Regions from separate parts of the Brevibacillus aydinogluensis genome, predicted to be linked through region 3. Evidence: predicted binding sites of a transcription regulator. Region 3 holds the regulator's gene; each other region holds the start of a gene.

Region 1 (6,639 bases), 1.9 Mb from region 3:
GTCACCAGCAGGTACCAGACGGCGAAGGTAACGAGCGCGATGCCGACGACGACCGGCACGAAGATGCCGGAAATGCTGTCAGCCAGCCGCTGAATGGGCGCTTTGGAGCCCTGCGCCTCTTCCACGACCCGGATGATCTGGGCCAAGGCTGTCTCCTTGCCCACTTTGGTCGCCCGCACTTTGAGAAAACCGTGTTTGTTCAGCGTGGCGCCGATGACCTCGTCGCCCGCCGCCTTGTCGACAGGAACGCTTTCACCGGTCAGCATCGATTCATCGACCGCCGACTGTCCCTCCAGCACGATGCCGTCAACAGGCACCTTTTCCCCCGGCTTCACGTGGACAATGTCGCCCGGACGCACGTCTTCCACCGGAATCGTCAGCTCCTCGCCGTCACGGACCACCACGGCCGTCTTCGCTCTCAGACCCATCAGCTTGCGAATCGCCTGTGACGAACGCCCCTTGGCCTTTGCCTCAAACAGCTTGCCGAGCAGAATCAGCGTAATCAGCACGGCGCTCGTCTCAAAATAGAGCTCCGTCATGTGCGCCCCCGACCCGATGGAGCGAACCGCCAGGTAGAGACTGTAAAAGTAGGCGGCCGATGTGCCCAAGGCGACCAGCACATCCATGTTGGCGCTGCCGTTGCGCAGTGCCTTGTAGGCGCCGACGTAAAACTGCCGGCCGACGATGAACTGCACCGGCGTCGCCAGCGCCAACTGCACCCACGGATTCATGAACATCTCCGGCAGCCAGATGAACGAAGTGAAGGAAAAATGGCTGACCATCGCCCACAAAAGGGGGAGGGAGAGGATCAGGGAAAAGAGAAACTTCCCGGTTTGCCGGTCGATTTCCTCCGCCCGGCGGTCAACCGTCTCCGCATCAGTCTGATCGTCCTTGGCAGCCGCTTGATACCCCAGCTTTTCCACCTGACGGATCAGGTCGTCCACGCCGACCTGCCCCGCGTCGTATTCCACGGTGGCTGTCTCCATGGCCAGGTTGACGTTTGCCTCCAGCACCCCGGGCAATTTGTGCAGCCCCTTTTCGATCCGGGCCGCGCATGCCGCGCAGGTCATGCCGGAAATCGAAACCGTCGCTTCTTTTATTTTCGCGCTCATCGCGTCTTCCTCCGCATCAAGATACCCACGAGGGGTATATTTTTGGTAGTATTCCCTCCAAGGCTCCTGTTTATTACATGCCCATTATATAATACCCCGGGTGGGTATATCAAGCATTTGCGCTAACATCTTCTGCCAAAAAAAGGGCGCCGTCCGTTTTTGGACAGCGCACAATGGCGGCCGCTGTTATTGCGGGCCGTTTCAGTTTTTCTTGGCGTGATAGGCGACGGCAATCTTCGCCGCTACTTCCGCGTTGTGTTTCACCAGAGCGATGTTGGTCTGCAGGCTCTTGCCGGCCGTCAACTGTTTGACCCGGTCGAGCAGGAATGGTGTCACTTGCTTTCCGGTGATGCCCTTTTCCTTGGCTTCCGCCAGCGCTTGCTCGATGACGGCTTCGATCTCGCGGTGATTCAGCGCGTCCGCTTCCGGCACCGGATTGGCGATGACCAGACCGCCGTTCAGTCCCAACTGCCACTTGGTGTCCATCAGCGTCGCCACTTCCTCCGGCGTGTCCAGGCGGAAATCGACACCAAAGCCGCTCTCGCGGGCAAAGAAGGACGGGAACTCGGCCGTGCGGTAGCCGACCACCGGCACACCGTGCGTCTCCAGGTATTCCAGCGTGCGGCCCAGGTCGAGAATCGACTTGGCTCCGGCGCAGACGACGGCCACGTTGGTTTGGGCCAGTTCGGTCAGGTCAGCGGACACGTCCCAGGTGATCTCCCCTTCGCGGTGCACCCCGCCGATGCCGCCGGTGGCAAACACGCGGATGCCGGACAACTGCGCGGCGATCATCGTGGCGGCTACAGTGGTGGCGCCGATTTTGCCGCTCGCCAGAATGTACGGAAAGTCGCGGCGGCTTACTTTTTCCACCGATTTGTTGGTGGCAAATTCCTCCAGTTCAGCCTCGGTCAGCCCGATCTTGATTTTTCCGTTCATGATCCCGATGGTGGCCGGCACGGCGCCGTTGTCGCGGATGATGCGCTCCACTTCTTTGGCCATTTCGATGTTTTGCGGGTACGGCATGCCGTGTGAGATGATCGTCGTCTCCAGCGCCACGACCGGCTGGTTGTTCTCCAGCGCGTGACGCACTTCTTCCGTGCAGGTGAGATATTGTTTCATGGATTATCGCTCCTTTTCATATTGGCTTACTGTTTGTGCGAGCTGTTCCGGCTGCAGCAGCGGCGAGACCGACTGCTCCGTCTGCAGGGTCAGGGCGGATGCGGCCAATCCGAGGCGGCAGGCTTGTCCGAATGGTTCATTGTTGACGATGCCGTACAAAAGTCCGGAGGCAAATGCGTCGCCCGCGCCGGTGACATCCACCACCTCTGTCGGATACGGGGCCAGGTGCTCCGCCTGTTCCGCCGATTGATAGTACACGCCTTGCTCGCCCAGCGTGACGACCACCCGCTTGACGCCCCGCTCCCGGATCTGACGGCACGCCTCGGCGCACTCCTCGATCGACGTGATTGACATGCCGGCCAGCAGTTCCGCCTCTTCCCGATTGGGCAGGATCGCGTCCACGCCGTCCAGTCTCTCCGGCAGTTTCTTCGCTTTCGCGGAAGAGACCGGATCGATATACAGCGGGATGTTTTCCTGTTTGCAGCGCTGGATGATGTACGCCAGGCAATCCGCCGGCAGATTGGTATCGAGAAAAACGGCCCGCGCTGCCGCGATATGGGACCACTTGTCTGCAAACATCTCCGGGGTAAGCGCGTCGTAGATGTCCATGTTGGCCAGCGAGACCACCATCTCCCCGTCGATGTCCAGAAGCGCGGTGTAGGTGCCCGTGCGTTGGGCCGGCAGCCGCCATACCTGGCTGACGTCCACGCCGTGTCTTTTCGTCTCCTGCAAAATCCATTCGCCCTCTTTGTCTTCACCGACGCAGCTGATCAGCGTGACGCTTGTGCCCAGCCGCCCCAGGTTTTCGGCGATGTTGCGCGCAACACCACCGCACGACTCGGTGATGGCCACCGGATTGGACGAATGCAGCCGCACTTTTTGCTTCCCGCGCGCCTTCCGGTCCAGGTTGGCTCCGCCGATGCAGACGATCCGCCCTTCGTCGCGCAGCACATAGGCACGTCCCTTGATCTCGCCCCGTTTGGTGAGCTGGGCGATGTACCCGGCCACCGCCGAGCGGGAAATGCCGATCTTGTCGGCCAGCTCCTGCTGGCTGATAAACGGATTTTCACGAATGTAGCGCAGGATGAGCTGTTCCTTGTCCACGCCCCTCCTCCTTTCTTCCGACATCATTCCCTGTTTCTTATCACATTCTCTTTCTAAACAAAAGTTTATCACATAAACAAATGTTTGAAAAGAAAAAACACACGCCCCTTTCCCCAGACAAGAAACGCGCCTGCCGCCCCGCAACCAATCTTCGGCGCACATTGGGATTGCGCCCGGCATGGGACAGGCATACCGAGACAAGCTGCATGAGCCGCCCTGTTTCGCGCACACTAAGCGAAAAACAGGTGGGATCTCAATTGGCTGATCAACGAGAAAAGCAAAATCACGAAGACGAGTATTTTTTCTTTGACCTGTCCGACGAAAGCCACGAAAAACTGCTGGATAAAGAACTGCGGGAAGCAAAGGAAAATCCGCTGGGCCCGCTGGAGGAAGTCACCAAAGTGGAATACTAGGCCGTACTGCCGGCACCCTCTGCCCGCTCGCATCGCAAGCACCAGGGGGTGTCGCCTTTCATGCCGCTATCCCCTGTCAGCTCGGCTAATTGACAAGACAATCCCTCTCGTGTACCATTGTCTCAAATTAGAGATATTAAACATCAAAACAAAAAGGAGGGCCATCCTTTATGACAGATACGCAGCAGCGAAACGAGTCACTTGATCTCCTGATTGCGCTGTCCCGTTCCTACAACTGGGTCACGGCCCATGTCAACCGCGACATCCGCCGCCATGGATTGAACCCGACAGAATTTGGCGTCCTGGAAGTCCTGTTTCATAAAGGCCCCCAACCGTTGCAGCAAATCGGCGAAAAAATCCTGATCTCCAGCGGAAACATTACCTACGTTGTGGATAAACTAGAAAAAAAGAAGCTGCTGGTACGCAAGCCCTGTGCAGAGGATCGGCGCGTCATTTACGCGGAGCTGACCGACCAGGGCAAACAGTTTTTGGCTGATATTTTTCCGTCCCACAAGGAAGCGATCGAAAAGGCTGTGAGCGGCCTTACCGCCGAGGAAAAACAGCAGGCGATCGCGCTGCTGAAAAAGCTGGGGAGGGCCGCGCAGGAACGATTTTAGAAAATGCCTGCTGCCCGCAGCCAATAAAGACCTTGACAAAACAGCGGAGAGATAATAATCTTGAAATCAAGATTTACAAAACAAAGGTTATTGACTTACAAAATGAAAGGAGAAACCGCATGAGCAAAGTTCTGTTTGTGAAAGCCAACAACCGTCCCATTGAACAATCCGTCAGCGTGAAGCTGTACCACGCGTTTCTGGATAGCTACAAAGAATCCCATCCGAACGACGAGGTAGTGGAACTGGACCTGTTTGCGGAAAACCTGCCTTACTACGACGTGACGAAAATCAACGCCATGTACAAATCCGGCCAAGGCATGGAGCTGACCGCAGAAGAACAGAAGGCAGCCGATCTGGTGAACAAGTATCTGAATCAGTTCCTGGAGGCAGACAAGGTGGTGTTCGCTTTCCCGCTGTGGAACTTCACCGTGCCTGCCGTGCTGCATACCTACATTGATTACCTGTGCCAGGCCGGCAAAACGTTTAAATACACCCCGGAAGGTCCGGTTGGCCTGCTGAACAACAAAAAAGTGGCCCTGCTGAACGCGCGCGGCGGCATCTACTCCGAAGGTCCGGCTGCGGCGGCTGAAATGGCTGTAAACTTTGTACAAAACGTCCTCGGCTTCCTCGGAGTGAAAGACATCTCCACCGTGATCGTGGAGGGGCACAACCAATTCCCGGACAAAGCCGAAGCGATCGTGCAGGAAGGCTTGGAAAAGGCAGCAAAACTGGCGGAGACCTTCTAAGGCCCGCCGGCCTTTTTGGACAAACATCTTGATTTTGAGATATTTAAAATTAAAATATATGAAGGAGAGATGAACATCATGATGGATCTTGGTTTGTTGATCATTCGTCTGGTCGTGGGATTGACGTTTGCGGGGCACGGCGCCCAAAAACTGTTTGGCTGGTTCGGGGGCCACGGATTGAAAGGAACCGGCGGATGGATGGAGTCCATCGGATTGAAGCCGGGCGTTACCATGGCGCTGTTGGCCGGACTGGGTGAGCTGGTGGGCGGCCTGCTGTTTGCCGCCGGTGTCGGCACGTGGGTCGGTGCGCTGTTGATCGCCCTGACCATGCTGGTGGCAATCGTCAAAGTTCACGGCGCCAACGGCTACTGGGTGACGCAAAACGGATACGAATACAACCTGGTGCTGATTGCGGTGGCAATCGGAGTAGCCCTGATCGGCCCCGGCGCTTACGTCCTGTTCTGATCATCGCACGAAAAATGGTAGCTTTCGGAGACCGCATCCCTGTGTTGAAGGAGGAACTGCACATGCACATCGCTGTTTATTCGCCAAACGAACAAGGTAAAGGTCATTTCGGCAGCGGCGAGATCGTGGAGAACAAACCGATCGGCTTTCCGCACGAACACTCGGCTGTCAAGCGCGTCGGCCCGCTGTTTTACTGGGCCTGGGCCAAATCGCTGGCCACGTTTGAGATTCCCCTGCATCCCCACTCCGGTTTTGAAATCATTTCGTACGTCTTGACAGGCACGGTGGGGCATCGCGATACGCTTGGCAACCTGCAGCAGGTCTCGACCGGTGGCGCACAGGTCATGCAGACCGGCTCGGGCGTCTATCACGCGGAAGAACTGCCGGCGGGAACGGAAATGTTTCAGATCTGGTTTGAACCGCATCTGGCCCGCGCCGTCAAGGAAGCACCCACGTACCATCAATACGACCATGAACAGTTTCCCGTGGAGGAAGCGGACGGCGTCCGGATCAAACATGTGATCGGCCCACAGGCGCCTATCCGGCTCGTGACCGACGCGGAGATGGCCGATATTGAGATCGCGGCAGGGCAATCCTGGACCTATTCTCTCCCGGACGGATACGCTCTGGCGGCCGTGGTGGTGAGCGGCCGCGGCACTGCCTGGCCGCAGCGGCAGGCGGACGGCGGCGCTGCCGACAACGCTCCCCTGGAAACAGGCGACTTCACCGTCGTCACAACCAACGGGACGGAATCGGTCGTTTTCCAAGCCGAACCGGGTGAATCGCTGCGCCTCGTCGCCATCCGCGTCCCCGCCGAGGTGGAGTACCCGCTGTATCGCAAATAATCGCAGCGGCAAAAACGAGGCCGTCACGCAGAAAGTGACGGCCTTTTTATTATGTTCGCGCCTCCTCCGCAAGCTGATCGGCCGGCCGATTTCTAAGTCTGGCCAGCCCCTTGTTAAACTTTTGTTTGAAAGGAAAAGTGACGCATTTCCTCCTCCCATTCACGGTTTTCCCCTTCATTCATCCGTTTTTCCGGCAGGAATTTCCCCGTTTTCCCGCG
Region 2 (6,639 bases), 2.0 Mb from region 3:
ATCTGTATCACATCGGCGACGCCGGTTACAATGGCATCGCTATCCCGGAAAACATCATGCACTACTCCATCGCCGTGCGCGGAAAACGGCATACCTATGTGCGGATGGCCGCATCGGTCCTGCGGTAACGCCAGACAGCACAACGAAGCGGTTTCCCCCGTGGGCTCGTCCGTTTGGGGAAACCGCTTTTTCTCACGGCACCTGCCCGGCAATCGGGGCGGTCAGTGCCGCGTCGCTCTCCCTTTGCAGTTCCCGCTCAAACGACTCCAAGCGACGAAGGAAATCCTGACAGGCAGAAACGCTTTGGGGCTCCATCATCGCTAGCTCGTATGCCAGTGTCCTTTTCCAGATTTCCAACTGCCGCATGTTGGCTTCCCGGACTTCCACCTCTTTCCCCCCTGACCGATCTCTTGCCATATCGCTCTGTGATCTGTTTGTCTCTGTATTTGTCATATCAGCAAAATCAAGCACTGAAACAAGTCGCGCAGTTCGCATTTCAGCTTTCTGGCCAACACCGGCAGGTGATTCGCCTTGAAGTCGTACTCGCCCTTTTCGTATTTCAGATAGGTAGACGCGTTCTTGAAGCCCAGTGATTCCGCCATGTCCTGCAACGTGATTCCCGTTTCGAGCCGTCGCCTTGCGATGAATCCCAGATTGACTTTGTTCAATCAGCATCCCCCTTTATTTGCCAAATTAGCAAATCTTTAACCATTATAATACCGTTTCAATTTTCACAAAGTCAACACGTTCTTTGTTAAATTAACAAAAATTGTGTTTTCCGTTATGGAAAATTGTTAGAATAATTATTGCCATAGCGGAAAGGTTGTGACGAATGATGTCAACAGTCGGTCAACGGATCAAATGGCTCCGGGAACAAAAGCGGTGGTCCCAAATCCAATTGGCCGAAAAACTGCAAATTCACAACACGGTGCTCTCACGGATTGAGTCGGGTGAGAAAAAGAGTGTGGACAACCATCTGCTCTCGAAAGTTGCCGATGTGTTCAACGTCTCCGCCGATTTCCTTCTCGGCAAGACGAATGACCCGACGCCCTCATGGGGAACCCGGAAAAATCCGGAGGAGCATATTTCGTTCTTTGACTTGGAGGGATTGAGCCCATCCGAGATTGAAGAAGTGAAAAAGCACATCGACTATTTGCGGTGGAAAGCCCGACAGTCGGACAAACCATGACCGGCAGGGGCAGGACGTGTCTTACCAAACACTGTCCCGTGCACGGCGTTTTCTTTTCGCACAATACCGAACATATGTTCTGTTTCTTGCAAAGGAGGAATGCACATGCTCCGCGATTACAAACAAACGGAACTGGAAAAATGGGTGGGCGCTTTTTATGCCAGACTGGGGATGCGACATGCGGGAGATTTGCGCGAGGAAACGGTCGCCGAAGCCCTCGGCATTGAGCTTGTGTACCGTCCTTGTCCATCGATGCGGTACGAAGCCGGCGGCTATCGCTGCATCACGATCAATTCCGCCCTGCCCCGGCCAATCCAGCGTGAGCAGTTTTTTCATGAGCTGGGGCATATATTGCGCGGACATACCGGGAAACAGCTGGAGATGAGAAAATCGTTCCGCGACCTGCAGGAGGCCCAGGCTTCGCAGTTTCAACTTTACGCGGCTCTGCCGTTTTTCATGGTATCCAGGTTGAGACTGACCGACTGCCAGACTCATCCGGCCTGCTTGCTGGCCCAGGAGTTTGGCGTAACCCGGCAGCTGGCGGAAAAGCGGCTCGCTCAGATTCGCCGCCGCATCATCAGCGAACGCCTGCACCGCCAGTTCGTCGCCCGCCTCCACGGCAGGGGCCCGCGTCCGGCTTGAGATGCGCGGCGCAGCCGAAGCACGTCCGAAACAGTCCCTTGCAGGGAACGGCCTCGCATTGAACGATGCGGTCCTTTCCAAGCAAATCAGCGCCGTACACAATGTCCGGCGCTTTGTTCGTAAGTCCGTTCAGTTGACTGTTTTCTGATCCAGTTCGATCCACTCTTGTGCCCATTTCTCGATGCCTTTGATGATCGGTTCCAGTGCGCGTCCTTTATCCGTAAGCGAATATTCCACCCTCACCGGAGCGGAATCCGTATAGACTTCCCGATGCACCAGTCCTTCCTTCTCCAGATCCTTCAGCCGTTCCGACAAAAGCCTGCCGCTGATCGGAAGCGCCACTTCAATTGAACAAAAACGCTGCGGTCCCAAAAGAAGCTGGTGCAGGATCAGCCCTGTCCAGCGTTTGCTCAGCAGATGCATGGCTTTTTCAAACTTCGGGCACAGAGAAGACTGCTTCATGGAAATCACCCCATTCTCCATTCAGTATATCGCTCTTTTTTCCTTGCATCAAAATCTGGCCCGCAACCATCCTAGTGAATGGAAACATACGGAGGTGAGTGCTGCATGCCCGATCAAAAAGAGAGAGCCATGGCCATTTTTGAAGTGGAAGACAGGATTCCGGTCGGTTCCATAGACAAGACCCGAGCCGAAATGCCCGATCGCTCCGAACAATATCCCATTCCGGCCCCCCGTCCCGTCCCCTGGGAGGAGGCCTGAGCACATACGGCCTTCCCGCTCCATGTGGCAGGGAAAGGCCGCTTTGTGTGGGTCGCCAACCTATTTTTTCCAAAAGTGCCTGGTCGCGGCAGGCACATAACTTGCCAACGTTGATGGGACAATATCGCTAGGTAAAGGGAAGCCTATTGTCACAAAGGAGGGCAGGTTACCATGAAGCGCCTTACCATTTTGTCCGCTGTCTTGCTGCTCGTAACCATCGTGTTGGGGCATGCGGCTGCCCATCCCGATACGGCGTACCACTTTGGCTTTAAAAAGAGCAGGGACGGCAAACTTCCTTCCATTGACCAGGAAGGATTCAAATCCGTTGTGGAGAAGCACGGGGCTATCTTTTTGGGAGATACGACCAAAAAAGAACTGTATCTGACCTTTGACAACGGGTACGAAAACGGCTACACCGCGCAAATATTGGACACGCTCAAGGCCAAAAAGGTGCCGGCCATCTTTTTCGTGACCGGACATTACGTAAAAGACCAGCCCGACCTCATCAAACGGATGGCAGCCGAAGGGCATCTGATCGGAAACCACTCCTGGAGCCACCCCGACATGACGAAACTTTCCAACGAACGCATCCGGGAAGAGCTGGAGAAGGTACAGACGGAAGTAGCCCGGATCACTGGTCAAAAAGAGATGCGCTTTTTGCGTCCGCCAAGGGGAATTTTCAGTGACCGCTCCCTTGCGGCCTGCAAGCAGCTGGGCTATACCAGCATCTTCTGGTCGATTGCCTACAAAGACTGGGACACCAAGGTGCAAAGAGGCTGGCGGTACGCGTACGACAGCGTCATCTCACAGCTTCACCCGGGTGCCGTCATCCTGCTGCACGCCGTCTCCCGCGACAACGCAGAAGCGCTGGGTGCAATCATCGACGAGGCGCGCAAACGGGGGTACGAATTCAAGAGCCTGGATCAGCTGGTTCCGCACAATCCCTCGACACCTGTTCCGTAAAGCGGCCTGCCAGCAAAGGGCTGATTGCCGCCTGTCTCAAGCACAAATACGCCCATACAGGGGTTGCACCCATGAAAAAGCCGTCTCCCATCAGAGAGACGGCTCAGATTGAAGACAAACTGTTTATTTAGTAAGCGTCCACAAGAAAACGATTTTCATAATTTCCAGGCCGGAAGGCCTGCACATTCATCAACCGAAGCTGAAGACAACGTACATCGCATGGAGGGATGGGCCAAGCGAGCTCCTTTGACGACCTGCTCAGCGGAAAAACGAAAGACGCGGGGATAAACAGGGGGCACAAGTCTCACTTCGTCGAAACACCCAGATGTTTGCCCCCTGCCCGCGTCGCGTTTTGGAGCGGACATCATCCACTTCTTTGCTGGGCGTCAAGAGAGCGAGCGGGCCCGATCACCCATGCGCCACGGACTTTGTCTACATGCTGAGCCGTCTCCCATCAGAGAGACGGCTTTTTGCCCAGGTTCGCTTTCGTTTCAGCATCTTCACGTTTTTCTTTATAACAATCCATGCATAGCTCGTTGTTGTTTTCAATTTCATACTCCGTCAGACGAACCCGACATACTCGACATTGTCTTTCGGTTAATACCAAATTCAATGAGTATACCCCTTTCTTCTCACGGTCGTCATTGTCATTGACATTGTATCCCATAATGAGGGGAAATGAATCCGCTCGATGTTAAAATTGTGTGAATTATTAAATAAGTATTATTCCCATTTATTTACAATGGATTGGTGTAGATCCTTTCAATTAATTCGTGGATGGGGCTGTTATTCCCGATCGTTTCATAATATTTTCCATACAGTTCAGAGTGCGAATAATACTCAGTGCCACGCCTAAGAACCAATTTCCTGTCTTACTCTCCACATAAAAAGAAAAAACCTTGGATTCCCAAGGTTTTTCATGGAATGGCGTCCCCGAGAGGACTCGAACCTCCGACACGCAGTTTAGGAAACTGCTGCTCTATCCAGCTGAGCTACGAGGACGTATTGCACCTACTCTAATTAATTATATGAGGGAAGTCGATTTTTTGCAATTGGGAGGACCAGGGATGATGCCCTGGTCCTGACGTTTCATCAGCTATGGGTAAACTGTTCTTCCTCCGTGGAGCCTTTCAAGGCCGTGGTCGACGAGGTGCCGCCGGCGATCACCTGGGCCACTTCGTCAAAGTAGCCGGTGCCGACCTCGCGCTGGTGGCGGGTCGCGGTATATCCGTATGGCTCGCTCGCAAACTCCGCCTGCTGCAGCTCGGAGTAGGCGGCCATGCCGCGCTCGCGGTAGCCTCGGGCCAGCTCAAACATGCTGTGGTTGAGCGAGTGGAAGCCAGCCAGGGTGACGAATTGAAACTTGTACCCCATCTCGCCCAGCTCATCCTGAAAACGGGCGATCGCAGCTTCATCTAGCTTCCGTTTCCAGTTGAACGACGGGGAGCAGTTGTACGCCAGCAATTTCCCCGGGAATTGTGCGTGAATGGCTTCAGCAAACCGGCGCGCTTCCTCCAGATTGGGCTCCGAGGTTTCGCACCAGATCAAATCGGCGTACGGCGCGTAGCTGAGGCCGCGCGCGATAGCCGCATCCAGCCCGCCGCGCATGCGGAAGAATCCTTCGGGTGTGCGCTCGCCGGTGAGGAACGGCTTGTCGCGGTCGTCGATGTCGCTGGTGATCAAAAAGGCTCCGTTGGCATCCGTACGAGCGATGATCACGGTCGGTACGCCCATCACATCAGCGGCAAAGCGGGCTGCGATCAGATTGCGAATGGCCAACTGCGTGGGAATCAGCACTTTTCCGCCCATGTGGCCGCACTTTTTCTCCGAAGCCAGCTGGTCTTCGAAGTGAACGCCGGCGGCTCCCGCTTCGATCATGCTTTTCATCAGTTCAAACACGTTGAGCGGTCCGCCAAAACCAGCTTCCGCATCAGCCACGATCGGCGCAAACCAGTAGATGTCGCCGGTCCCTTCCGCCTGCTGGATCTGGTCGGCGCGCTGGAACGCCTGATTGATCCGCTTAACCACGTGAGGAACGCTGTTGGCCGGATACAAGCTCTGATCGGGGTACATCTGCCCGGCCAGGTTGGCGTCAGCCGCTACCTGCCAGCCGCTCAGGTAGATGGCTTTCAAGCCGGCTTTCACCTGCTGAATTGCCTGGTTTCCGGTGAGGGCACCCAGCGCCTTGATGTGGTGTTCCGTGTTGAGCAAATGCCACAGCCGCTCTGCCCCCATCCGTGCCAACGTATGTTCAATCTGCACCGAACCGCGCAGCCGGACGACGTCCTCTGCCGTATACGGGCGGACAATCCCCTTCCAACGCTCCGCCTTCCAGCTTTCCTCCACCTGTCTGATTGCCTCTTGCTTGTTCATCCTCTTCCACTCCTTTTTATTCAAGATAGCCATAGCCCGGGATGGTCAAGAACTCTTCGAATTCGTCTGCTGTCACCAGCCGCAGAAACAATTCGCCCGCCAGCTGGAACTTGCCGTTCTCGTACCGTTCCTGGCCGATGGCTTGTTTCAAGGCTTGCAGTTCCTCACTCACCCACTGTTTGACCAGTCCGGCGGTAATCTTCCGCCCGTCCGGCAGCACGCCCCGGCGGTGGCGAATCCACTGCCAGACCTGGGCGCGGGAAATTTCCGCCGTGGCCGCGTCTTCCATCAGGTTGTTGATCGGCACCGCGCCGTGGCCGCGCAGCCAGGCTTCGATGTACTGGATGCCGACGCTGATGTTGGTGCGCACACCTTCTTCCGTAATCGGCCCCTCAGGCACCGCCAGCAGGTCGGCAGCCGTGACCTGCACATCCTCCCGCTTGTACCAGATCTGATTGGCTTCCGGCATCAAGCGGTCAAACACTTCCATCGCCACCGGCACCAATCCGGGGTGGGCCACCCAGGTGCCGTCATGGCCGTCGTAGGCTTCCCGCTCCTTGTCGGCCCGCACCTTGGCCAGCGCTTCTTCGTTTTTGACCGGATCGTTTTTGACCGGGATTTGCGCCGCCATTCCCCCGATGCAGGGCGCCTGCCGCCTGTGGCACGTCTTGACCGCAAGCGTGGTATACGCCCGCATGAACGGCACCGTCATCGTCACCAAAGCGCGGTCGGGGAGGATGACATCGGGCTGG
Region 3 (6,639 bases):
GTTCATTTTTTCGACGATCTCCGGCACGATTGCCGAAGCGTACCACTTTGTCATCACGGTGGCAACACTGGCCATCCTCCTGCCCTATCTGGCTTCTGCCATTTTCCAGCTGAAGCTGGTGGTTGTCGGTCAGACGTATGAACGGCAGCCGGCCGCACGCCTCTTTGATGGTGTGGTGGCTGTGCTGGCTGTGCTGTTCTCGCTCTGGGTCATCAAGACGGGGACAGCCGACATGAAAACGCTGCTGTTTGGACTGGCTCTCTACGCAGTCGGGCTGCTGCTCTATCCGGTGATGACGCCGCGACAGACGACAGTAAACACCCCCTCACCGCAGGCAAGCACCGAACTACAGTGATATATAAAGAAAAAAAGGCATGTCCATCAGGGCATGCCTTTTTATACGATATTAGAAGGAACTGATCTTCCCATCGGTCCCAGGCTGCAAGGCCTGCACATTGATCAAAGGTAGAGACCGAACTACCCAGCTGTTTGCCGCCTGCCCGCGTCGCGTTTTGGAGCGGACACTTTCCGCTTCCTTGCTGGTCGTCAAGAGAGCGGGCGGGCCCCATCACCCATGCGACACAGACTTTGTCTACACACTGAGGAACAAAAAAAGGAACAAAAAAACGCCTCCCGCTTCCGGAAGACGTATGGTGTACGCGTAATGGCGGATGGGGTGGGATTTGAACCCACGAGACGGCTCAACACCGCCTACACGATTTCCAATCGTGCTCCTTCGGCCACTCGGACACCCATCCGTATTCGTGACGAGTGATAGTATACCCTGTTTTTTAAAGCAAATCAAGAGGGCTCGTGGGTTTCAGGCAAAAAAATGTGCAGCACGATGGACCCAGGCTGCACGTTTCCGCCGCTGCTTCGTCAGGGCGATGCGCTTGATCACACGCGTCTTGCTGACGTTTCACACTTTGCGCATTGCACAGCGATTTTTCTGTTGGTAAGATGAAGAAGACACTTTTACAAGTAAGGAGACTGCCCCGCATGAAGGTAAAAATCACCCGCAACGCTGCGAAGCAATTGAAAGCTGTGCTGGATCAAGAAGAAGACAAAGAGCTGAAACTGCGCGTCTACATCACGCATAAGCACGGCGACCACGCCCATTACGGCCTGGCGCTGGACAAGCCCGGTGCCGACGACGAGGTCGTCTCCACCGACAAGGAGATCGACGTGATCGTCAACAAAAACGAGCCGCTGCTGGATGGCGTAAAAATTGACTACCTGTACCTGCCGGAAGAAGGCTACGTTATCACCAATCCGTCCAAAGGCAATCACGGGGATCACTGATTCCAACGAAAAAGCTCTCTGCACGACAATCTGCGCAGAGAGCTCTTTTCTTTGTTTAGCAAAATTGAACAACGCGTTTCTATAATGTAACGGACAACAACTCGTCGGGAACATCGCACAGCAGCGGGCTGATTCGGCCCGCTTCGTGCAGGATCAACAGCCGGTGAACGGGACGGGTCATCGCCACGTACAGCAGTTTGGCGTCCCACTCGCTGTCCGTGTATCGCTCCACATCCAAGAGGATCACTGCGTCAAACTGCAGCCCTTTGGTCAGATACGCCGGCATGACCGTTACACCGCCGGGGTATCGGCTGTCTTTGGAGCCGAGCAGGACCAGTTCGCTGATCGCGCCGCGCAGCGCCTTGTGCGCCTGTTTGCTCTCTTCGGCTGTCTTGGTGACGATGGCGACGGTCTGAAAGCCTTCTTCTTGCAATTCCCGGACAAGCCGTGCCGTTTGTTCCCACTTTTCGGCCGGAGCCGCATACGACAGCATCTTCGGCATTTCTCCGTGCCGCAGCACCGGCCTGGCCATCACCGACTCGGGCAGGCGAATCCTGCGCAGCACCTCGTTGGCACAGCGCATGATCTCAATCGTGGACCGATAGCTTTGCGCCAGCGTGTAATACGCAGCGGGAGGCTGGACAAACACACCGCCTGTCAATTCGTCCCACGTCTGCAGGCCCCGGTAGCCGTGGATGCCCTGTGCGATGTCGCCCACCACGGTCAAGGACTGCCGCTTCGTCACCAGGGCGATCACAGCAATCTCCAAGGCGCTCAGATCCTGCGCCTCGTCCACCACCGTATGGTCGAACTGCCCCGCCTGTTCGAGCCCGTCCACCAGATGGCGCAGGTACAACAGCGGCGCCACGTCTTCCGGCTCGATCCGCTCGTTGGCAAAAAGCGCCTCCGATGATTGACAGACGTCCGCAATGACGCTGTCCTCCACGTCATCCGGCGCCAGGCGTCTGAGCAGCGTCTCATCCGTGATCAGCTTCCGGTACGCCGCGAATACATCCACCTGCGGGAAGGACGACAAGTACTTCTCCAGAATCTGTTCCATCATCCGCTCAAACCTTGTCAAACCCTGTTTGTCCAAATCAATCCGCATCTCGCGCAAATGGGCAAACAGCTGCTTGTTCATCTCCTGCTTCAGATGCTTGCGCAGCGCCTCGAGGCGCTTTCGGTAAGGCAGGTGGCCGAATACGGTGGTAAACAGTTCCCTGATCGTCTCTTTGCTGATGGAAAAGACCTGTTGGGTCCGGCTGTAGACAAAACTCAATGTCTTGAACGGGATCTCCTGCTCGGCCAGATAGCGTAGGTAGTTGTCCAAAGCCGTCTTGCAGGCGAGCGAACCTTTAAACCGCAGGCGGCGCTGCGTTATCTCACGTTCCCTCAGGTCCTGTCCTTCCTCAAAAAACAGGCGCAGCAGCTTCTGCGGGTCGGTGATGCGCCAGCCTTTGGGCAGAAGCGGCTTGGCCAGCTTGGCCGCCCAGTCCAAGAACGTGGCCTGCTGGACGTCATCCACCCCCAGTTCCGGAAGCACGTCCGATATGTAGTTCAGAAACAGGCGGTTCGGCGCAAACACCATGAATTTTTTCGACATCATCGTATCCTGGTAGTTGTAGATCAGGTAGGAGAGGCGGTGCAGCGCGATGGTGGTCTTCCCGCTCCCGGCCACCCCCTGGACGACGATGGGACGGTCTTTGTCCGCCCGAATGATGTCGTTTTGTTCGGACTGGATGGTCGCCACGATGTCCTTCAGCCGACTGTCGTTGGTCTGGTTGAGATTGGCGGCGAGGAACTCATCGATATACCCTTCCTCGAGAAACTCGTCGGGATGGCCGATACCCCGGCGGATCGTCTCCTTGACCGCCCCGTCGTAGATGCCGGTAATCTTTCCCTTCTCAATCGCAAAGTTGCGCTTCAGGCGAACTTCTCCACGGACGATGCCCTTGTCGGTCCGGTAGAAGGCGTCCTTGCTTTCGCCGCTGTAGTACAGGCTGGCAATCGGAGCCCGCCAGTCCACGACCAGCGCATCAAACGTATCGCTGCGGACAATGCCGCGCTTGCCGATATAGACGATGTCCAGTTCGTATGTCTCATCCTTGAGAAAGTCCACCCGGCCGAAGTAAGGTTTGTCCTTCCCCTGGTCTTCCAGATACCGCAGTTCCTTGGCCTTTTTGTACCCGACCACCTGCTTCACGTAGTCGTCGGTCACTTCCCTTACTTCCTCGCGCAGTATCTCGATCTCCCGTTCAATGGCGGACACCGTTTCATCCAGCCGCTTTTGTTCCTGTTCGTAATCGGGATGCCGAATCGTCACGTCCATCCTCCCTTCGCTTCAAACGCGCTGGCGTCAGCCCACATGCCGGCCCAGCCAGACTCCGGCTCCGCAGGCCAACAGCCCAATGCCGACGCTGAGCAGCACGTACGCCAATCCGCGTCCAATGTTCCCGTCGCCAAAAAAGGTGATGACCTCCAGAGAAAAGGTAGAAAAGGTCGTAAAGCCGCCCAACAGCCCGGTGGTAAAAAGCAGGTACAGCTCCGGCGGGAGAAACCCCCGCTCCTTTCCCCAGGCGTACAAAAGACCGATGCAAAACGAGCCGACAACATTGGCTCCCCACGTACCTGCCGGCCAGCCCGGCTGATTCAGCACCAGGCCCAATCCATACCGCACGATTGATCCGACAGCGCCCCCCACTGCCACAACAAGCCACGACATGCGCATTCCTCCCTGTTCGCTCCGTTTCGTCGTAGAAAAAGACATCCAAGCGAAGCGCGTGGATGCCTTTTTGTGCCAGTACACGTTATCTTAATGTTTGGGACCGTTGTCCTCAAGATCTTCCACATAGCGGATCGATTCCAGGTTAGCCCGCAGGGACGCCTTGACAGCGTCGATGTACTTGCGCCGCAGTGCCTGCTGCTCCTGTTTTTCTTCGTCGGTCAGGCCTTGTTCGCGGGATTTCTTGGCCAACTCGTTGATCCGTTTGATTTCCGCGTCGGTTACCACAGCCTCTCCCCCTACTCTCTGTAATGCCGCTCTATTATAACACATCGGCGGCACAACGCAAGCGAAAGGATATACGCTGGCCTGCTCCGCTGTCTTGGCTGCCGTCTACTCTCCGACGGGAACAGCCAGGCGCTGTCCGGGGTATATGTCGGAGTTGTCCAGTCGGTTCATCTTTTTGATCGCGTACACCAGTTCGCGCACCTCCATGTCGGCTTCGTCCTGGTGCTCAACGGCAATTTTCCACAAGCTGTCACCCTTCTGAACGGTCACTACCTTCACAGGCACGATCGACGACGACTCCGATGCGAACACAAGTTCTGTCAGGAAGTAAAAAAAGAGAGAGAATACCACGAAAAAGATCAATGCCCCACCGCGTCTCACACCAGTGCGGCTATGGCGCTCCTGTTTTTTGGTGAAACGGTTGTGTGCGGATACAGCATGCATGATACCATCCCCCTGCAAACATACGTTCTATATTCTTGTTTTCATCATAATGCGAACATGTGTTTTGTGTCAAGCGAAATCGAACTAACGTTTGTCGAACGCAAGATCCCATGGTACAATATAGAAAACATGTTCGAGAAAACAGGGGTGTGGTCCATGTCCAAGCTATCCAGCAGACAACAAGCCATTATCGATTTCATTCGCAAGGAAGTCCGCGACAAGGGATATCCGCCGTCCGTTCGTGAAATTGGCGAGGCCGTCGGGTTGGCCTCCAGCTCCACCGTCCACGGTCACCTGGCCCGTCTGGAAAAGAAAGGATTGATTCGGCGCGACCCCACCAAGCCGCGCGCGATTGAGCTGTTGACCGATGGCGACCGCTATCAGGATGACTATGAAGTATCCGTCGTGCGCGTGCCCGTCATCGGGAAGGTAACGGCCGGGCAGCCCATTACGGCCGTGGAACACGTGGAGGATTACTTCCCCCTGCCGGAACACATTGTCACCTCGGACAAGGTGTACATGCTTCGCGTGTCGGGTGACAGCATGATCGAGGCAGGCATCCTCGACGGCGACTACGTCATCGTGCGCCAGCAAAACGTGGCCAACAACGGCGACATTGTCGTGGCGATGACCGATGAGGACGAAGCCACCGTCAAGCGGTTCTTCAAGGAGAAAAACCACTTCCGCCTGCAGCCGGAGAATTCCACGATGGAGCCGATCATCCTGGACTCGGTCACCATTCTGGGAAAAGTCATCGGAGTGTACCGGTTGATTCACTAGGAAAACGAATAGCCCGTATCTTTCCCGACCATCGTCGAAAGATACGGGCTCGTTTTTTCTATGGCGCTGTCAGACCGGCACGATCCGGTGCAGGAATTGCATCTCGCCCCCTTGGAGCATGATCTACAGGGCGGCGATGAAAAACCAGATGATCATCACGATTTGCAGGACGACCTTGACGACTGCGCTGCCGAGAAATCCGACGAGCGATCCCACCCCCGCCTTAATCGCCCGTTCAAACGGCTGGTTGGATACGAACAGCTCTACCAACACCACAAACAAAAACGGCAGGATCAGCATCCCGAACGGCGGGAACAGGAAAATCCCGAGAAAGATACCGACCGCCGCTGCAATCGACGACCACTTGGAACCGCCGTACCGCTTCACGAAGTACATGTTGGTCAGCAAATCGGCTCCGTACAGCAGCACACTCAGCACCACCATCCCCCACCAGAACGATGCCGGCAGCCCGGCCCCCGGCTCGGCGAGGACAAAGTGGTACAGCAAAAACCCGGCCCAAAGCAAAATCGTATCCGGCAATACCGGAAGAAAAATACCGGCGATGCTTGCGACAAACAACGCCACGATGACAATCCACAGCAGTATTTCCATCGGGCACACTCCTTTCTCTTAGGATATACGGATTACCTCGCCAATCGTTGCATCCTTCTATATATTCTCGTCCACATTTTTGCAGAAGCCAGCCAGGCTGCAAAATTACACGGCCCCATGCGGTTCCATTTCATATTCACATCCGTGCTGGAAAGCAAGCGAATTACTGGTTTATCACTGCCTGGATTCGTTTTTCATATGACTCATCTTGGTCAATATGCACGTATCAGTAAAAATAAACAGATTTTTCTTTTTCCATAAATCATAATAATTGACATATTTTATCATTATGGTTAATGTATTCTTTGGAATACGTCTGTAAGTGTACGGTCGATTAATACTTAGGAGGTACAAAAGTAATATGGAAGACGATGATATAAGATGCGAACATTGCAAGAAACTTTCTTTTTGGTGCGAAATCGAGCATTTGAGACCAAAGAAGTGCTCCATTCTCCGCGATGGAGAAATCTATAACATCTGTGAATATTGTA

What was found. Region 3 encodes LexA, which represses DNA repair genes until DNA is damaged. Its sites were predicted from a motif close to CGAACATATGTTCG; they were not measured.
Region 1: the regulator LexA is predicted to act here: its motif matches at 3,409-3,422, upstream of Q7F15_RS19000 (carbohydrate kinase).
Region 2: the regulator LexA is predicted to act here: its motif matches at 1,257-1,270, upstream of Q7F15_RS20365 (ImmA/IrrE family metallo-endopeptidase).

Annotation. Positions count from the first base shown of each region.
Region 1 is NZ_OY569118.1:3,837,869-3,844,507, forward strand. Features, by position in the region: partial or broken gene Q7F15_RS18990 (heavy metal translocating P-type ATPase) at 1-1,157, opposite strand, end outside; gene Q7F15_RS18995 (pseudouridine-5'-phosphate glycosidase) at 1,314-2,231, opposite strand; gene Q7F15_RS19000 (carbohydrate kinase) at 2,235-3,335, opposite strand; gene Q7F15_RS19005 (hypothetical protein) at 3,593-3,748, shown strand; gene Q7F15_RS19010 (MarR family winged helix-turn-helix transcriptional regulator) at 3,919-4,365, shown strand; gene Q7F15_RS19015 (FMN-dependent NADH-azoreductase) at 4,485-5,111, shown strand; gene Q7F15_RS19020 (DoxX family protein) at 5,190-5,576, shown strand; gene Q7F15_RS19025 (pirin family protein) at 5,639-6,421, shown strand.
Region 2 is NZ_OY569118.1:4,070,746-4,077,384, forward strand. Features, by position in the region: gene Q7F15_RS20345 (DUF7916 family protein) at 1-128, shown strand, start outside; gene Q7F15_RS20350 (hypothetical protein) at 193-387, opposite strand; gene Q7F15_RS20355 (helix-turn-helix domain-containing protein) at 450-668, opposite strand; gene Q7F15_RS20360 (helix-turn-helix domain-containing protein) at 833-1,189, shown strand; gene Q7F15_RS20365 (ImmA/IrrE family metallo-endopeptidase) at 1,295-1,831, shown strand; gene Q7F15_RS20370 (winged helix-turn-helix transcriptional regulator) at 1,961-2,293, opposite strand; gene Q7F15_RS20375 (hypothetical protein) at 2,399-2,551, shown strand; gene pdaA (delta-lactam-biosynthetic de-N-acetylase) at 2,723-3,514, shown strand; tRNA gene Q7F15_RS20385 (tRNA-Arg) at 4,440-4,516, opposite strand; gene aceA (isocitrate lyase) at 4,607-5,887, opposite strand; gene aceB (malate synthase A) at 5,904-6,639, opposite strand, start outside.
Region 3 is NZ_OY569118.1:1,930,305-1,936,943, reverse strand. Features, by position in the region: gene Q7F15_RS09470 (amino acid permease) at 1-355, shown strand, start outside; tRNA gene Q7F15_RS09465 (tRNA-Ser) at 666-758, opposite strand; gene Q7F15_RS09460 (HesB/IscA family protein) at 1,000-1,302, shown strand; gene Q7F15_RS09455 (HelD family protein) at 1,382-3,625, opposite strand; gene crcB (fluoride efflux transporter CrcB) at 3,659-4,024, opposite strand; gene Q7F15_RS09445 (DUF896 domain-containing protein) at 4,115-4,312, opposite strand; gene yneA (cell division suppressor protein YneA) at 4,418-4,756, opposite strand; gene lexA (transcriptional repressor LexA) at 4,913-5,536, shown strand; gene Q7F15_RS09430 (DUF456 domain-containing protein) at 5,660-6,148, opposite strand; gene Q7F15_RS09425 (hypothetical protein) at 6,510-6,639, shown strand, end outside.